3 regions of the Fluviibacter sp. genome follow, and region 1 is predicted to be linked to each of the others. Evidence: predicted binding sites of a transcription regulator. Region 1 holds the regulator's gene; each other region holds the start of a gene.
The links. The regulator sigma-54, encoded in region 1, starts transcription at its own class of promoters, with help from an activator protein. The targets are predictions, from matches to a motif close to TGGCACGCTTNCTGCTNA.

Region 1 (4,696 bases):
GTTTTACCCGAGCCGGCGCCGGCCAGCACCAGCAAGGGGCCGTCCAGGTAGAGAATGGCTTCACGCTGGCGCTCGTTGAGGCCGCTGAAGGTGGGTATGGCGGGTGCAGACATGGGCGCGGATTGTACCGTTCTCCCGGCCTGACTGCCCAACCTGCTGCTTTTAAATATTTTTCACCGAGCGACACACAGGCTCACCTGGTGAGACTCTCATGGTGTGCAATAATCATTCCAATCTCTCATAAGGAAGTCAGCATGGACGACAACAAGGTCAAGGCACTGGGTGCCGCACTCGCCCAGATTGAAAAGCAGTTCGGTAAGGGCGCCATCATGAAGATGGGCGACGCCCAGATCGATCAGGGCATCCAGGCCGTTTCCACCGGCTCGCTGGGTCTGGATATGGCACTCGGTATCGGTGGTCTGCCGCGTGGCCGCGTTGTGGAAATCTACGGCCCGGAATCCTCGGGTAAAACCACGCTGACGCTACAGGTCATCGCCGCTGCCCAACGCGCGGGCGGTACCGCCGCCTTTATCGATGCCGAACACGCTCTGGATCCGGTTTACGCCGGCAAGCTGGGGGTGAATGTGCCTGATCTGATCATCTCTCAGCCGGACACCGGCGAACAGGGTCTGGAAATTGCCGACATGCTCGTTCGCTCAGGCGGCGTGGATATCATCGTCATCGACTCGGTCGCCGCACTGACGCCGCGTGCGGAAATCGAAGGTGAAATGGGTGACTCCATGATGGGTCTGCACGCCCGCCTGATGAGCCAGGCACTGCGTAAGCTGACCGGCAGCATCAAGAAGACCAACACGCTGGTGATCTTCATTAACCAGATCCGTATGAAGATCGGCGTGATGTTCGGCAACCCGGAAACCACCACCGGCGGTAACGCGCTCAAGTTCTACGCCTCGGTGCGTCTGGATATCCGCCGCATCGGTGCCATCAAGCGTGGCGACGAAGTCGTCGGTTCGGAAACCCGCGTCAAGGTCGTCAAGAACAAGGTGTCGCCCCCGTTCCGCGAAGCCATCTTTGATATCCTGTACGGCGAGGGGATCTCGCGTGAAGGCGAAATCATCGAGCTGGGTGTTGAACACAAGATCGTTGATAAGGCCGGTGCCTGGTACGCCTACAACGGCGAAAAGATCGGTCAGGGCAAGGATAACGTCCGCGAATTCCTGAAGACCCGCCCGGAGCTGGCCCAGGAAATCGAAGCTAAGATCATGGATGCGGCTGGTATCACCAAGGCAGGTGCCAAACCCACTGCCGGGGACGACGCTTAAGCTGAGGGGAGACCGCGAGATTGGCCAGCACGGCTGACGACCTGAGAGCTCGCGCCCTGCGCCTTCTGGCGCGGCGCGACTATTCACGTCAGGAACTGGCCACCAAACTGCTCAGCAAACCAGCACCACGTCCGACCAAACGCCACCCCGGTAATACACGGGATGTGTTTGAAACTGTGCTCGAAGCCGTCTACGAAGCCCCGACCGAATCCGATGTACAGGTACTGCTTGATGATCTGGAACGGCGCAAAATGCTGTCGGATGATCGTTACGCGGAAATGCGCATCCGGTTGCGGGCACCTCGTTACGGCAACACCCGCTTACAGCAGGAACTGGCACAGAAAGGTATCGACCGCGATACCATTGCTGCCGTACTATCGGAACAACCCGATGAGCTCAGCCGCTGTCAGGCGCTATGGCTGAAAAAGTTTGGCCAGGCACCCCGCGACATGAATGAGCGCATGAAGCAAACCCGTCATCTGGCCAGCCGCGGCTTTGCCATGCGCACCATTCAGCAAGTAATCCGCAGCGCAGGCAACGTCAACACCGACGAACTCACCGACACCCCCTGATCCATCATCCAACCAACCCTTCTCATCACTTCACCATGACCGACGCCAAACCCGCCATTCTTTCGGCCCGTAACCTCCGAAAGGTGTACCGCAAACGCACCGTCGTCAAAGACGTGTCGTTTGATGTGAGCGCCGGTGAAGTTGTGGGTTTGCTTGGCCCCAACGGGGCGGGTAAAACAACATGTTTCTACATGGTGGTCGGCCTGGTGCCAGCGGATGGGGGCAACATTACTCTGGCCAATGACGAGCTGGTGCATTTACCAATTCATCAGCGTGCCCATATGGGGATCTCCTACCTGCCACAGGAAGCCTCGGTCTTCCGCAAGCTCACCGTCGAAGAAAACATTCTGGCCGTCCTGCAGCTGCAGAAGCTAAGTGCCGACGAGGAGCACAGCCGACTGGAAACGCTGCTCGACGAGCTGGCCATCCAGCATATTCGTCACAGCCGTGCCGCAGCGCTCTCCGGCGGTGAACGTCGCCGTGTTGAAATCGCCCGTGCGCTGGCCACCCAACCGCGTTTCATTCTGCTCGACGAACCCTTCGCCGGGGTAGACCCGATTGCTGTGCTGGAGATTCAGAAGATCATCCGCTTTCTCAAAGAGCGTGGCATCGGCGTACTGATCACCGACCACAATGTGCGCGAAACCCTGGGTATTACTGATCGTGCCTACATCATCAGCGAGGGCACCGTACTGGCCTCAGGCCACCCTGCAGACATCATCGAAAACGAAGCGGTACGCCAGGTCTACCTGGGCGAGCACTTCCGCCTCTAAGCGCTTTTATTGACGCCCCCCAGCGACCGGAACACCCCATGAAGGCCAGCCTGCAACTCAAGGCCACGCAACATCTGACGATGACGCCACAACTGCAACAGTCGATCCGGCTGTTGCAACTGTCGTCGGTCGAACTCCAGCAGGAAGTCACCCAGGCACTGGCAGAGAACCCGATGCTCGAACGCGACGAGGGCGAAGAGGGTGACACCCCAGTCAACGATGCATCAGCGAATGAGACTCGCGACCATGATGCTGGGCAAGTCACCGACTTTAGGCATGACACCGCTCATGAACATCGCGAGTCACTGGATGCAACTGGCGAAGCACACGAACCTGCCAACGAGGGCATGACCGACACCGCCGAAGCCTTTGAGCAATCCAGCCCCATGGATATGGATGAAGGCCCCTACGCCTATTCATCGGCCAGCGGCAGCGATGATGGTGACAGCGACTACGAAGTCGGAAACTGCAGCACGCTGACCCTGCGCGAACATCTACTGGCACAAGCCGGGCTACTGCGCACGGCCTGGCGAGAACAGGCACTGGTCCGCGTGCTGATCGAAGCACTGGATGAGCGGGGCTACCTGACCAGTTCACTGGACGAAATTCTGGAAGCCTTACCACCGGACGAATCGGTGACGCTGGCCGAGCTAGAACACGCACTCAGCCAACTACAGGAGCTGGACCCACCCGGCGTTGGCGGCCGCGACCTGACGGAATGCCTGCTGCTGCAGCTCAAAGGTCTGAGCGATCCTGCCGTTGATCTGGCACGTCAACTGGTCGCGGAGTGCTTGCCCGCCTTGGCGCAACGCGACTTCACACTTATCCGCCGCAAAACCGGGGCCGATCTTGATGCCCTGCGCGATGCCCAGACGCTGATCCGCAGTTTGAACCCCCATCCCGGCAACACTTTTCTGGATGATGCGAGCCCCTACATCATCCCTGATGTGCTGGTCCGCAAGAAGCATGACGCTAGGGGTGAGCGCTGGTCCGCCATCACCAACCCTGACGCGCTGCCCCGCCTGAAAATCAACCGCCTCTATGCTGGCCTGCTGCGTCAGGCTAGCGGCGGGCACAGTGGATTGAGCGGCCAACTCCAGGAGGCGCGCTGGCTCATCAAGAACATCCAGCAACGTTTTGAAACCATTGAACGGGTGGCCCAGGCCATTGTGGACGAACAGGCCGCTTTTTTTGAAAAAGGTGAGCTGGCCATGCGTCCGCTGGTCCTGCGTGAGATTGCCGACCAGCTTGGCCTCCATGAATCGACGATTTCCCGGGTGACCTCCCAGAAATTCATGGCCACTCCGCGCGGAGTCTTTGAATTTAAATACTTTTTTGGTAGCCACGTGGGTACCGACGATGGCGGCGCGGCCTCTGCCACGGCCATTAAAGCCCGAATCAAGCAGCTAATCGGTGGAGAAAATCCGAAAAAACCACTGTCTGACCAACAAATTTGTGATCAATTTAGTGCCGAAGGCATTGTCGTAGCACGCCGGACCATAGCAAAATACCGTGAGGCGATGGGTCTCCCCACCGCCAGTTTGCGCAAGACCCTTTAGAGGAGGCAGTATGAATCTGCAAATCAGTGGTCATCATCTGGAAGTCAGCCCCGCTATCCGCGAATACGTGAGCCAGAAGTTGCAAAAGGTCACGCGCCATTTTGATCATGTGATCGATATGCACGTTGTATTGAGCGTCGAGAAGCTGAACCAGAAGGCCGAAGTCACCCTGCATGTCCCCGGCAAAGACATCTTTGTCGAAAGCGTTGATCCCAATCTTTATGCAGCGGTGGATGATCTGACCGACAAGCTGGATCGTCAGGTTCAGAAATATAAACAGAAGATTCAGGATCATGGTCGCGGCCACAGCGTCGCCAGCCATCTCGAATAACCCTCACTAAGAACAGCGGGCACCGGTTCGGTGCCCGCGTTTCATTCCATGAACGCTATTGCCCAACTACTCACCACGGACGCCATAGTCCTGACAGCGCAGCCTGCCACCAAGGAAGCGTTGTTCGAACAAGCCGCTGCCGCGCTCGGCCTGCGACTCGGTATGAACAGCACCGCCA
Region 2 (4,696 bases), on a different contig from region 1:
TTATCTAAAGCCACCAGCTCCATTAGGACGGGTACTGTCTCATCAGTATAGGAATGCACATCTGCGAGTGTGCTGACGCGCCCAAGTGCGCGATTTTCGTAGTAGCGCATCACAGTTGGACCCACAACATTTTGCATGGCATGTAAAGATGTTGTTACTAGATATTCGGAAAAGCTGCCTACATCAATCTCGCCAGCAAAGGCTTTCAATTGTGTGCAAATAGCCTGCAAATGTCGCTCTCGAGAATAAGCAATTGCATGCAGAAAGACATTCTCAACCTTACCTAAACGCTGAACTAGAGCGCCCAGAGAGTAGCCTGAAACCTTTGCGAGTTCGCGCGCGCTAAAGTTACTTGAATCTCCTGTGTTTACAAGTTTCTCAGCGGCTTCGATTAGGTTATCAATAGCCTGCCTTGAGCGTTGTTGTTTAGGCTCTGTAAACTGAACGCGAATTTTTGAAAGCGATTTTTGAGACATTGTGAAATCTCTTGATAGGACTCATATCATCATAAGCAAATAGACCCGTTCACATTCTAACGGCAATAACTGTTTGTAATCACCCACCGAAAGTTGCACTGGTTAATCTGCTAACGGGTCTTCTATCTGGCACTAAGCAACATCAGTAAAAAATGAACATTGCCGATTCAGGGCTGGAAAGCACCATTGACTCGTTTTAACATTGAGCTCGGTTCTGGAAATTAAATTTCTGGGTTAATTCCTACTGAATGGTAAAAATTCTAACTGGAGAACCATGATATGAGATTAAAAAAAAGGTTTGCATTAGCAGCCTTGCTTTATGCGCTGTTTGCGACCGGAATTGAAATGCCTTTCGCGCAAACCGTAGCGACAAAACCAACTCGCATCACCTTTGACGGAAATATACGCAACAATTCTTTGGCGCTAAGTCCAGACGAAAGCACAGCAGTTGTTTCTTATAGTGAGCGACCAGAGGTCATTGTGTATGACCTCAAATCAAATCTTGTCAGGGGCGTCATTTCGCACTTCGTGACACCCAGAAACATCGTATTCGCTCCTGATGGGGAATCGTTTTTTGTTTCTGATAGCACTCAAGGTGTGATCGAGAAAGTCGACACAGTCACTCTAAAGATACTATCTCGCTTGGCGGCTGGGCCCGGTGTGTTTGGAACCGTAATGAGCAAGCGTGGCGATACACTTTATGCAAACAACCAAGCAACGAGTTCTGTCACAGTATTTGATACGTCCTCTGAACAGGCACGCGCAGTCATCGGCGGATTTGCTCAGCCTCGACAAGGTATACGGCTAAGCCCTGATGGCAAAACACTCTACGTAACGAATTTTCTCGGCGACAAAGTCACGATTGTCGATACCGAATCAAACAGAATTGTGGGGGAAATCACTGGCTTCAACAAAATTCGTGCGATATCCATTAGCGACGATGGAAGAACGATGTTCGCAGCCAATAGCGGTTCCGATAGCATTGCAGTCGTTGATGTTGAAAAACGCCACATCATTACAACAATTAGCGTAGGTAAAGATCCGTACGGCGCAGCATTGACGCCAGATGGAAAATTTGTCTATTCAGGAAACCTGGCTGACAACACTGTCTCAGTGATTGATGTCCCTAGTTTGAAGGTGATCGCAACAATCAGCGGTTTCAACGAACCTCGTCAAGCGATTGTCTTCACACGCGACGGCCATTATGCTTATGTACTGAATGCGGACTTGAGTGTTGCGAAAGTTGACCTATCAGCAAATCGGATCGTCGGTATGATCAAGCCGCCACAATAGCCTCCAACTGGCTCCGTTATGAGATGCACGCATGTTCCAATGCGCAGGTTCTGTTATAGCAGCAGGTTGTTCAATGATTTGAGCAGTCCAGTCAACCGCTTTGAGTGGTAAGCTATTGGCTATTAGAATTTGTTTTGACCGCATGGAGTTCTCATGAAGCAGATCGTTGCCATCATCAAGCCCTTTAAACTGGACGAAGTCCGTGAAGGCCTGTCGGAAATCGGCGTTACCGGGTTGACCGTAACGGAGGTTCGGGGTTTTGGACGTCAGAAGGGCCATACCGAGCTGTATCGTGGTGCCGAATACGTGGTTGATTTTCTGCCTAAGGTGCGCCTCGAAGTGGTCGTGCAGGATGATCGTGTTGAAGCCGTGCTGGAGTCGATCATCAAATCGGCGCGTACCGGTAAGATCGGTGATGGCAAGATTTTTGTCCTGCCGGTTGATCAGGTGGTGCGCATCCGCACTGGCGAGATCGACGACGCAGCCATTTAACTGCCCGAGCTGAGCTGACTCAGCATAGTGATCAGAGCCCTGCGGTGTTTTGACTGCAGGGCTTTTTATTGATGAAAATGCAGAACGGAACTGCTTTGGCGCTGGTGGCATTCAACAAACCGTATGGGGTGGTCTCCCAGTTCACGCCGGAAGGGCGCTGGCAGGGGCTGTCTGATTTCCTGTCACTGCCAGAGTTCCGTGTGGCAGGTCGGCTGGATGCCGACAGTGAAGGACTGTTGTTGCTGACGGATAACGGGGCGTTACAGGCCCGTATTGCCGAGCCGCGTCACAAGTTACCCAAGTGTTACTGGGCGCAGGTAGAAGGCATGCCCGATACGGCGGCGCTGGATCATTTACGGGCCGGCCCGGTGCTTAATGACGGCCCAACACGCGCCTGCCAGGTTGAATTACTGCCGGTGGATGTTGAGGCACAGAGTCTGTGGCCCCGTCATCCGCCCATCCGTTTCCGTAAGGCTATCCCCACCACCTGGATCGCGGTCACGCTGACCGAAGGACGTAACCGTCAGGTCAAACGGATGTGTGCCGCGGTTGGTTTCCCCGTTCTGCGCCTGGTCCGCGTTTCGGTCGGTGGTATCGATTTACTGACATTGAATGAAGGGTTGCCTCTGGCTCTGGGGCAGGCGATGCCGATTTCAGTGGATGCCTTGAACAGGAGTTTGTAATGCGCCTTGTCCGTTCGATCCTTGCGCTACTCGTCAGTGCGGCTTGCCTGGTGACGACAGCGCAGTCGGCACAAAATTTGCCAGTAATCCCGCTGTCTTTGGGTTCTGGTGCCCTCGAAGTGCAAGTCGCCAGTGATCAGTCGCAACGGGCGCAGGGACTGATGCATCGCACTGCCATGCCGGCCAATCAGGGCATGCTATTTGCCTATCCGGCCCCGGCGTATTTCTGCATGTGGATGAAAAACACAAAAATCCCGTTGTCCGTGGCTTTTATCGATGCCCAGGGCAAGGTCATCAATATCGCCGATATGGTGCCCCAGACCGAAACGAACCATTGCACCGAGCGTAATGCCACCTATGCCCTGGAGGTCAATCGCGGCTGGTTTACGCGTCATGGCGTTACCGCAGGCTCCCAGATCATTGGTCTGGAGCGTGCGCCTCAGGGCAAATACTGAGACCGGCAAATGCGGGAAAGTCGAACGCACAGCAGACGGATGCAGGGCCGGGCGCGTTGCAGTCACTGGCATCCGCTAGGCAACGCCCTTAAACCGCCGGCATGTCTGCGCCCCTGGTTGATGGAACCCCACTCGCTGACACGCCGTCTGCAACGTCATTATGGTCAGGTCGATGTGCGTGTGCTGAGTCAAGCCCTGGGGCAGCCCTATAATGATGAAGGGTCTGGCCGCTTCCCGCTGGCCATTGTTCGGGCGGTCGTCCTGTCGTCTGGGGATGGGTTGCCCTTGGTCGTTGCACACTCGATTTTGCCTGCTGTCCCGCGCGGACCGCTATCGGTGATGTTCCATAAACTTGGCCGTCAGGCACTCGGGTCGCTGCTCTTTACGCATCGCGGTTTCGTCCGGCGAGAACGTGAATGGGCTTTTTTGGATAAACGTCATCCGCTGTTTGGGCTGGCATCTTCACAGTTGCAAGGGGACGGCAGCAGCAGGCTATGGGCAAGGCGGGCGGTATATAGTCAATCGCGTTACCCTAGGCAGTCGGTGCAAGTGACAGAGGTTTTTTGTATGCGCTGACAACCTGGGGCGTTCCCGTGTGTTAATGTTTGAAACTTGTGGCGCGTGGAAGGTCTTGTTGAACGCACGTCTTTGTAGCTTTTCTAGGCGTGCGTATGACACAACGTGTATTGCCCTGTGTGGTGACCCTGATTTTTAAGAGTTTGGCGTATTTGCCCCTGTCTGTTTTGCAGGTGATCGGCCAGGGTGGCGGGTGGATTGCCTGGCGAGTTAGTGGGTCCTTCAAATCGCTGTCTGCCGAAAATTTTAAAAGTGCTTTTCCTGATGCAACCCCGCATATGCTGCGTGGTGCCATGTTGGCGGTTGGCCAGATGTTTCTTGAAATGCCCTATTGGTGGGTTCGTCGTAACGATCAGGCTTTGAATAAGACCGTCGCACCGGCAGATTGGCACCTGTTTGAGGAAGCCTTGGCGAGAGGTAAGGGCGTGATTCTGCTATCGCCGCATATGGGTTGCTTCGAGCTATTGGGGCCCGTCTATAGCTCGCGTCATCCGTCAACGGTGCTGTTTCGCCCGCCACGTATTCGATGGCTGCGTGACTGGATCGTGACCATGCGAACCCGCCAGAAGCTCAAGATGGCACCAGCGAATCAGACGGGTGTCCGATCTCTGGTTCGTACCTTACTTAAAGGTCAGACCGTTGGGATTTTGCCAGATCAAGTGCCGGTCTTGGGAGAAGGGGTTTGGGCACCATTCTTTGGCCGTCCTGCCTACACAATGAC
Region 3 (4,696 bases), 190 kb from region 1:
GAGCTTGCGAGTATTCACACCGTCGGCCTGAATCTGAGGAGAGTACCGGCATAATAACCGGATTGAACACAGGAAACGGGACATGGCTTCTGACAACGCACTCGCGAAAAATGCACTGGGTACCGCCGAATCAATCATCATGGGGATTGCTGGTACCGCGCCTGCCTTCAGCGTGGCCGTGACAACGGCAACCATTGTGGCAGGGGTTGGTGTGCTATCAGTGGGCAGCATCGTGTACTGTGGTTTGATCATGTTTGGCATTACACTGGCCTTCATCCATCTGAGCAAAATTACGCCTAGTGCAGGCGCTGCCTACGCCTGGGTTGGACAGATTTTTGGCCCGCGCTGGGGCTTTTTTGCCGGATGGGGACTGCTGGTTGCATCCGTCTTTTTTATGGTGTCTGCCACAATTCCGGCAGCCACTTCAACCTTAGTGCTCCTAGCGCCTGACAAGGTCGAAAGTACTCACTGGGTTGCGGGCGTCGCTGCCATATGGTTGACGGCGGTTACGCTAGTGGTGACCCGTGGCATCAAGCACTCCAGCTATACCCAGTTAACATTGACGGTCTTCGAGACGGCCATCCTGCTGGCGTTGATCGTAGGTGCCTTCGTGCAGTACGGTGGACAGCCAATGCATTCACCAACGGTGATTTGGGTTTCCCCCGGGGCTTTTACGCCACAGCTCTTTGCGACAGGTGCCCTGACCGCAATCTTCTTCTTCTGGGGATGGGATGTCACCATGAATCTGAGTGAAGAATCAAAGAGTGGCCAAGGATCGCCGGGTGGCGCGGCCGGCGTTGGTGCCTTTTGGTCGGTACTGAATATGATCCTCTTCTTTACGATTATGATGGTTGTCGTTTTGATCGTTTTGACTGATCAGGAAATCGCCCAGGCGGATACCAATATCCTGCTGGCGGTGGCAACAAAGCTTTTTCCTGCGCCTTGGAATTATCTGGCGGTTTTTTGCACAATCGTCAGCACCGTTGGCACGATTGAAACTCAGATTCTCCAGTTCAGCCGCAGTCTGTTTGCGATGGCGCGTGACCGTATGCTGCACCCTGTGTATGCTCGGGTCCACGCAGAGTGGCAAACCCCGTGGGTGGCAACGCTGGTCATTTGGGGGCTGGGCATGGTGTTGCTCTTTACGTCATCGTATATGCCTTCTGTGAAAGCGATTCTGGAAAGCTCCATCCTGGCGATTGGATTTCAAATCTGCTTTTACATGAGCCTGGCCGGCTTTGCCTGTGCCTGGCACTACCGACATAAATTACAGTCAGGCATGCTCAATGCTCTTTCATATGTGCTCTGGCCCGCGCTTTCAGGCGCCTTTATGGTGTTTATCGCGCTCTACAGTATTCCGACATTCGACTTGCTGACGAATATTCTCGGGGCCGGTGGATTGCTGGTGGGCTTTATTCCCCTGCTGATGAATGAACGACGGTTTCGAAGGGTTCGGCGCGTTTAGCTGGCTGGGGCCTCTGTTTGAAGCGTGGCACTGCCATCGGTACTTGGTGTCACGGATGTCGGTGCCTTAGTGGTGGCCTCAGCTTTGTCCGGGTTGGCCGGTGGTGCCGGGCACACAATTTTGGGATTGGCGGCAACGTGGTCCTGCGCCATTTGGGCACGGCCGGAAATGCCTGGGTGGGACCCCATGAACTTGAGCGGGGAGCCTAGACCCGCATTGCTCTCATCGTATTGTTTGATCTTGATGTAACCGCAAGGCGTGTAGCCGGAGTCCAGGAGCCATTGCATGCCAATAGGATTTACTTTGTCCTCCTGCAGAGATATCTCTACTTGCTCTGCACCTGACATGGCCGCGCTGGCAGCGTAGCCGGCAATCGGAGTACCGACGACGGATAGTGCAGCACTAATCACCTGTCTGGCGACAAAAAAGCCGATTTCCCGGTTCTCAATGGCATCACCAGTGTCTTTGTCGGCAATATGGGCAAGGTCATGGGCCACAACGGCAGCGATGATGTCCGGATCACTGCCGAACTTATCCAGAAACTGCATACTGAAGGTGACGTACTCCTTGTTGTCATGACTCATCAACAGGTGCGAGTGGCTATCCGAATCCACAATCGCGTACTCAAAAGTCTGACCGCTGGTTTTCTCTAGGCGTTGGCGCACATCATGGAGCAGGCGCAGGGTTTCCTTGTTGACGACGATGTCTTCGCCGTTCTCGCCTTTGGCCTGTAACGCGGCCGCTTTCTGGTAGCTTTCTTCGATCTTTTGATCGTCCAGATAGGCCTTGTCGTGAATTTGCAGTTTGTTGAACTGCGTACAGGCACTCAAGACAACACAACTGCTGAGAAGGCATAAACCGCGATTTAATGGATTCATGGCAGTAGATCATGGGCAAGAAGGAAACGGCATAATATCTGGGTATTCAGAAGCACGCCAGAGCAGCGATTCGCTAACCATCTTAAAAATCAGCTTCATACAAAGGAACGAATTTGAATTTCCCTCGGATATACGGTGTCGTTTTGGCCGGTGGGCAATCCAGACGTATGGGTACGGATAAGGCCATGTTGAGGCTATGCGGTCAAAGCTTGCTGGCTCGAAGCGTGGCATTATTGGAGGCCTCTGGTTGTACGACCGTGGTTGTCAGTGGTCAACCCGATTTGTATCCGGAGTTTCTTTGTTTTGCGGATGCCTACCCCGACCTTGGCCCTGTGGGGGGGATTGTTTCCATTTTGAATGCCATGGTCGAGATACCGGGGGGGGCGGCGGTCGTTGTGATACCCGTCGATGTGCCGTGGTTGACACCGTCAATAATTCAAAAACTCCTGTTGATGGCTGGCGGCGATAGCGGGTGCATGATTGCCGATAATCCGTTGCCGCTGGTTTTGGTAAAAACCGAGGCCTTGGATGCCCGATGTGTTGATGCAGACGCAGCGCTATCGCAAGGGTTTGCTTGGTCGGTTAAGCAGTTTATCGAAACGCTGGAACTGCAGATCTGTGTGCCGGATGAGGCCATTGCACAGGCGCTATTTAATGTGAATACCCCGTCGGCCTGGCAGGCGGTGCAAGCAGAAATCGGCCCGAAGAGCTGATCCTGGCCATTGGCCGGTTTGCGGTGCGCGCTATGCACCGGTTTGTTGCTGCGGCGCACCAGGATGGTGAGCTCCTCCAATGTCAGAGCGCTGATGGTTTGATTTATAGACCATTTTTTGCTTGGCACGCTTGTTGCTTTGTTAACGATGAGCAAAGGCCAACGATGGTCTTTGCAGACAGACAACGACGTCTACCGGAGAAGCGAGGGCTTTTGACCGGTGGGCGTTTTTTTTTGCCGTTGCCGCGACTGAATTTTCAAACCATCCAGGGGATCATCATGACGAAAGACATCAATCTGTTCTCGAGAAGAGAAATGCTCGCCAAAACAGCCAAGGCGGTTGCCGGCGTCGGCGCGCTGACGCTGGCTGATCCGCTGCTCAAAGCCGGTGCCTGGGCGGCAGGTTCGGATGCGCCGGAAAAGAAAGAAGTCAAAGTGGGGTTCATTCCACTGACGGACTGTGCCTCGGTCGTCATGGCTTCGTATCTGGGGTTGGATAAAAAGTACGGCATCACGATTGTGCCGACCAAAGAAGCCTCATGGGCCGGGGTCCGCGATAAGTTGTCCAATGGGGAGCTCGATGCTGCTCATGTGCTCTATGGTCTGATCTACGGTGTACAGATGGGCATCGGCGGGTCGCAGAAAGATATGGCGGTTCTGATGAATCTTAATAACAACGGCCAAGCGATTACGCTTTCCAAGAAGCTGGCAGATGCCGGCGTGAAGGATGGTGCCACCCTCAAAGCACAGATGCTTAAGGAAAAGCGGGAGTACACGTTCGCCCAGACTTATCCGACAGGGACGCACGCCATGTGGCTGTATTACTGGATGGCTGCCAATAACATCAACCCGTTCAAGGACGCCAAGATCATCACTGTTCCGCCGCCACAGATGGTTGCCAATATGCGGGTTGGGAATATGGATGGCTACTGCGTGGGCGAGCCCTGGAATGCACGTGCGGTTATCGACAAAATTGGCTTTACCGCAGAAACCAGCCAGGGCATCTGGAAAGACCATCCTGAAAAGGTTTTGGGCACCACCTCGGATTTTGCGAACAAATATCCGAACACCTGTCGGGCGTTGATCTGCGCCATTCTGGAAGCATCCAAGTACATTGATGCATCAAATGCGAACAAGTACAAGACAGCCGAAGTGATTGCCGCTAAGTCATACGTGAATACGGATGTGGATGTGATTCTGGACCGTATGCTGGGTCGTTATTCCAATGGCCTGGGCAAGACCTGGGATGACAAAAATCCGATGCGCTTTTACGGCGATGGTATGGCCAATTACCCGTATCTCTCGGATGGTATGTGGTTCCTGACGCAGCACAAGCGTTGGGGCTTGCTCAAAGACCATCCGGATTACCTTGCTGTTGCCAAGAAGGTCAATCGGATAGAACTCTACAAGTCAGCGGCAACGGTAGTCGGTGCGCCCATTCCGAAATCAGATTTCCGGACATCGAAACTCATAGATGGTGTCGTGTGGGACGGAAAAAATCCAGCCGCCTACGCGGACGGCTTCAAAATCAAAGGAGGTGCCTGATGAGCGCACCGGAATTAACGGCTGACGTATCCAGTCAGCCAGATGAGCTGGCAGTACTGAGGGCCAGAGAGGCGCATCGCTTGGTGTTGCGCGCGA

Region 2: a site for sigma-54 is predicted at 1,875-1,892, ahead of AC3GOJ_RS09550 (P-II family nitrogen regulator). Genes of this name have one in related genera too.
Region 3: a site for sigma-54 is predicted at 3,179-3,196, ahead of AC3GOJ_RS00185 (CmpA/NrtA family ABC transporter substrate-binding protein). Genes of this name have one in related genera too.

What each region holds. Positions count from the first base shown of each region.
Region 1 is NZ_JBIJFP010000001.1:235,098-239,793, forward strand. Features, by position in the region: gene AC3GOJ_RS01115 (UvrD-helicase domain-containing protein) at 1-113, opposite strand, end outside; gene recA (recombinase RecA) at 255-1,283, shown strand; gene AC3GOJ_RS01125 (regulatory protein RecX) at 1,304-1,855, shown strand; gene lptB (LPS export ABC transporter ATP-binding protein) at 1,891-2,628, shown strand; gene AC3GOJ_RS01135 (RNA polymerase factor sigma-54) at 2,667-4,187, shown strand; gene hpf (ribosome hibernation-promoting factor, HPF/YfiA family) at 4,198-4,518, shown strand; gene AC3GOJ_RS01145 (PTS sugar transporter subunit IIA) at 4,567-4,696, shown strand, end outside.
Region 2 is NZ_JBIJFP010000026.1:242-4,937, forward strand. Features, by position in the region: gene AC3GOJ_RS09540 (hypothetical protein) at 1-476, opposite strand, end outside; gene AC3GOJ_RS09545 (YncE family protein) at 756-1,769, shown strand; gene AC3GOJ_RS09550 (P-II family nitrogen regulator) at 1,923-2,261, shown strand; gene AC3GOJ_RS09555 (pseudouridine synthase) at 2,333-2,944, shown strand; gene AC3GOJ_RS09560 (DUF192 domain-containing protein) at 2,944-3,399, shown strand; gene AC3GOJ_RS09565 (chorismate--pyruvate lyase family protein) at 3,409-3,975, shown strand; gene AC3GOJ_RS09570 (lysophospholipid acyltransferase family protein) at 4,071-4,696, shown strand, end outside.
Region 3 is NZ_JBIJFP010000001.1:45,880-50,575, reverse strand. Features, by position in the region: gene AC3GOJ_RS00205 (hypothetical protein) at 1-18, opposite strand, end outside; gene AC3GOJ_RS00200 (APC family permease) at 83-1,465, shown strand; gene AC3GOJ_RS00195 (M48 family metalloprotease) at 1,462-2,295, opposite strand; gene mobA (molybdenum cofactor guanylyltransferase) at 2,457-3,056, shown strand; gene AC3GOJ_RS00185 (CmpA/NrtA family ABC transporter substrate-binding protein) at 3,335-4,600, shown strand; gene ntrB (nitrate ABC transporter permease) at 4,600-4,696, shown strand, end outside.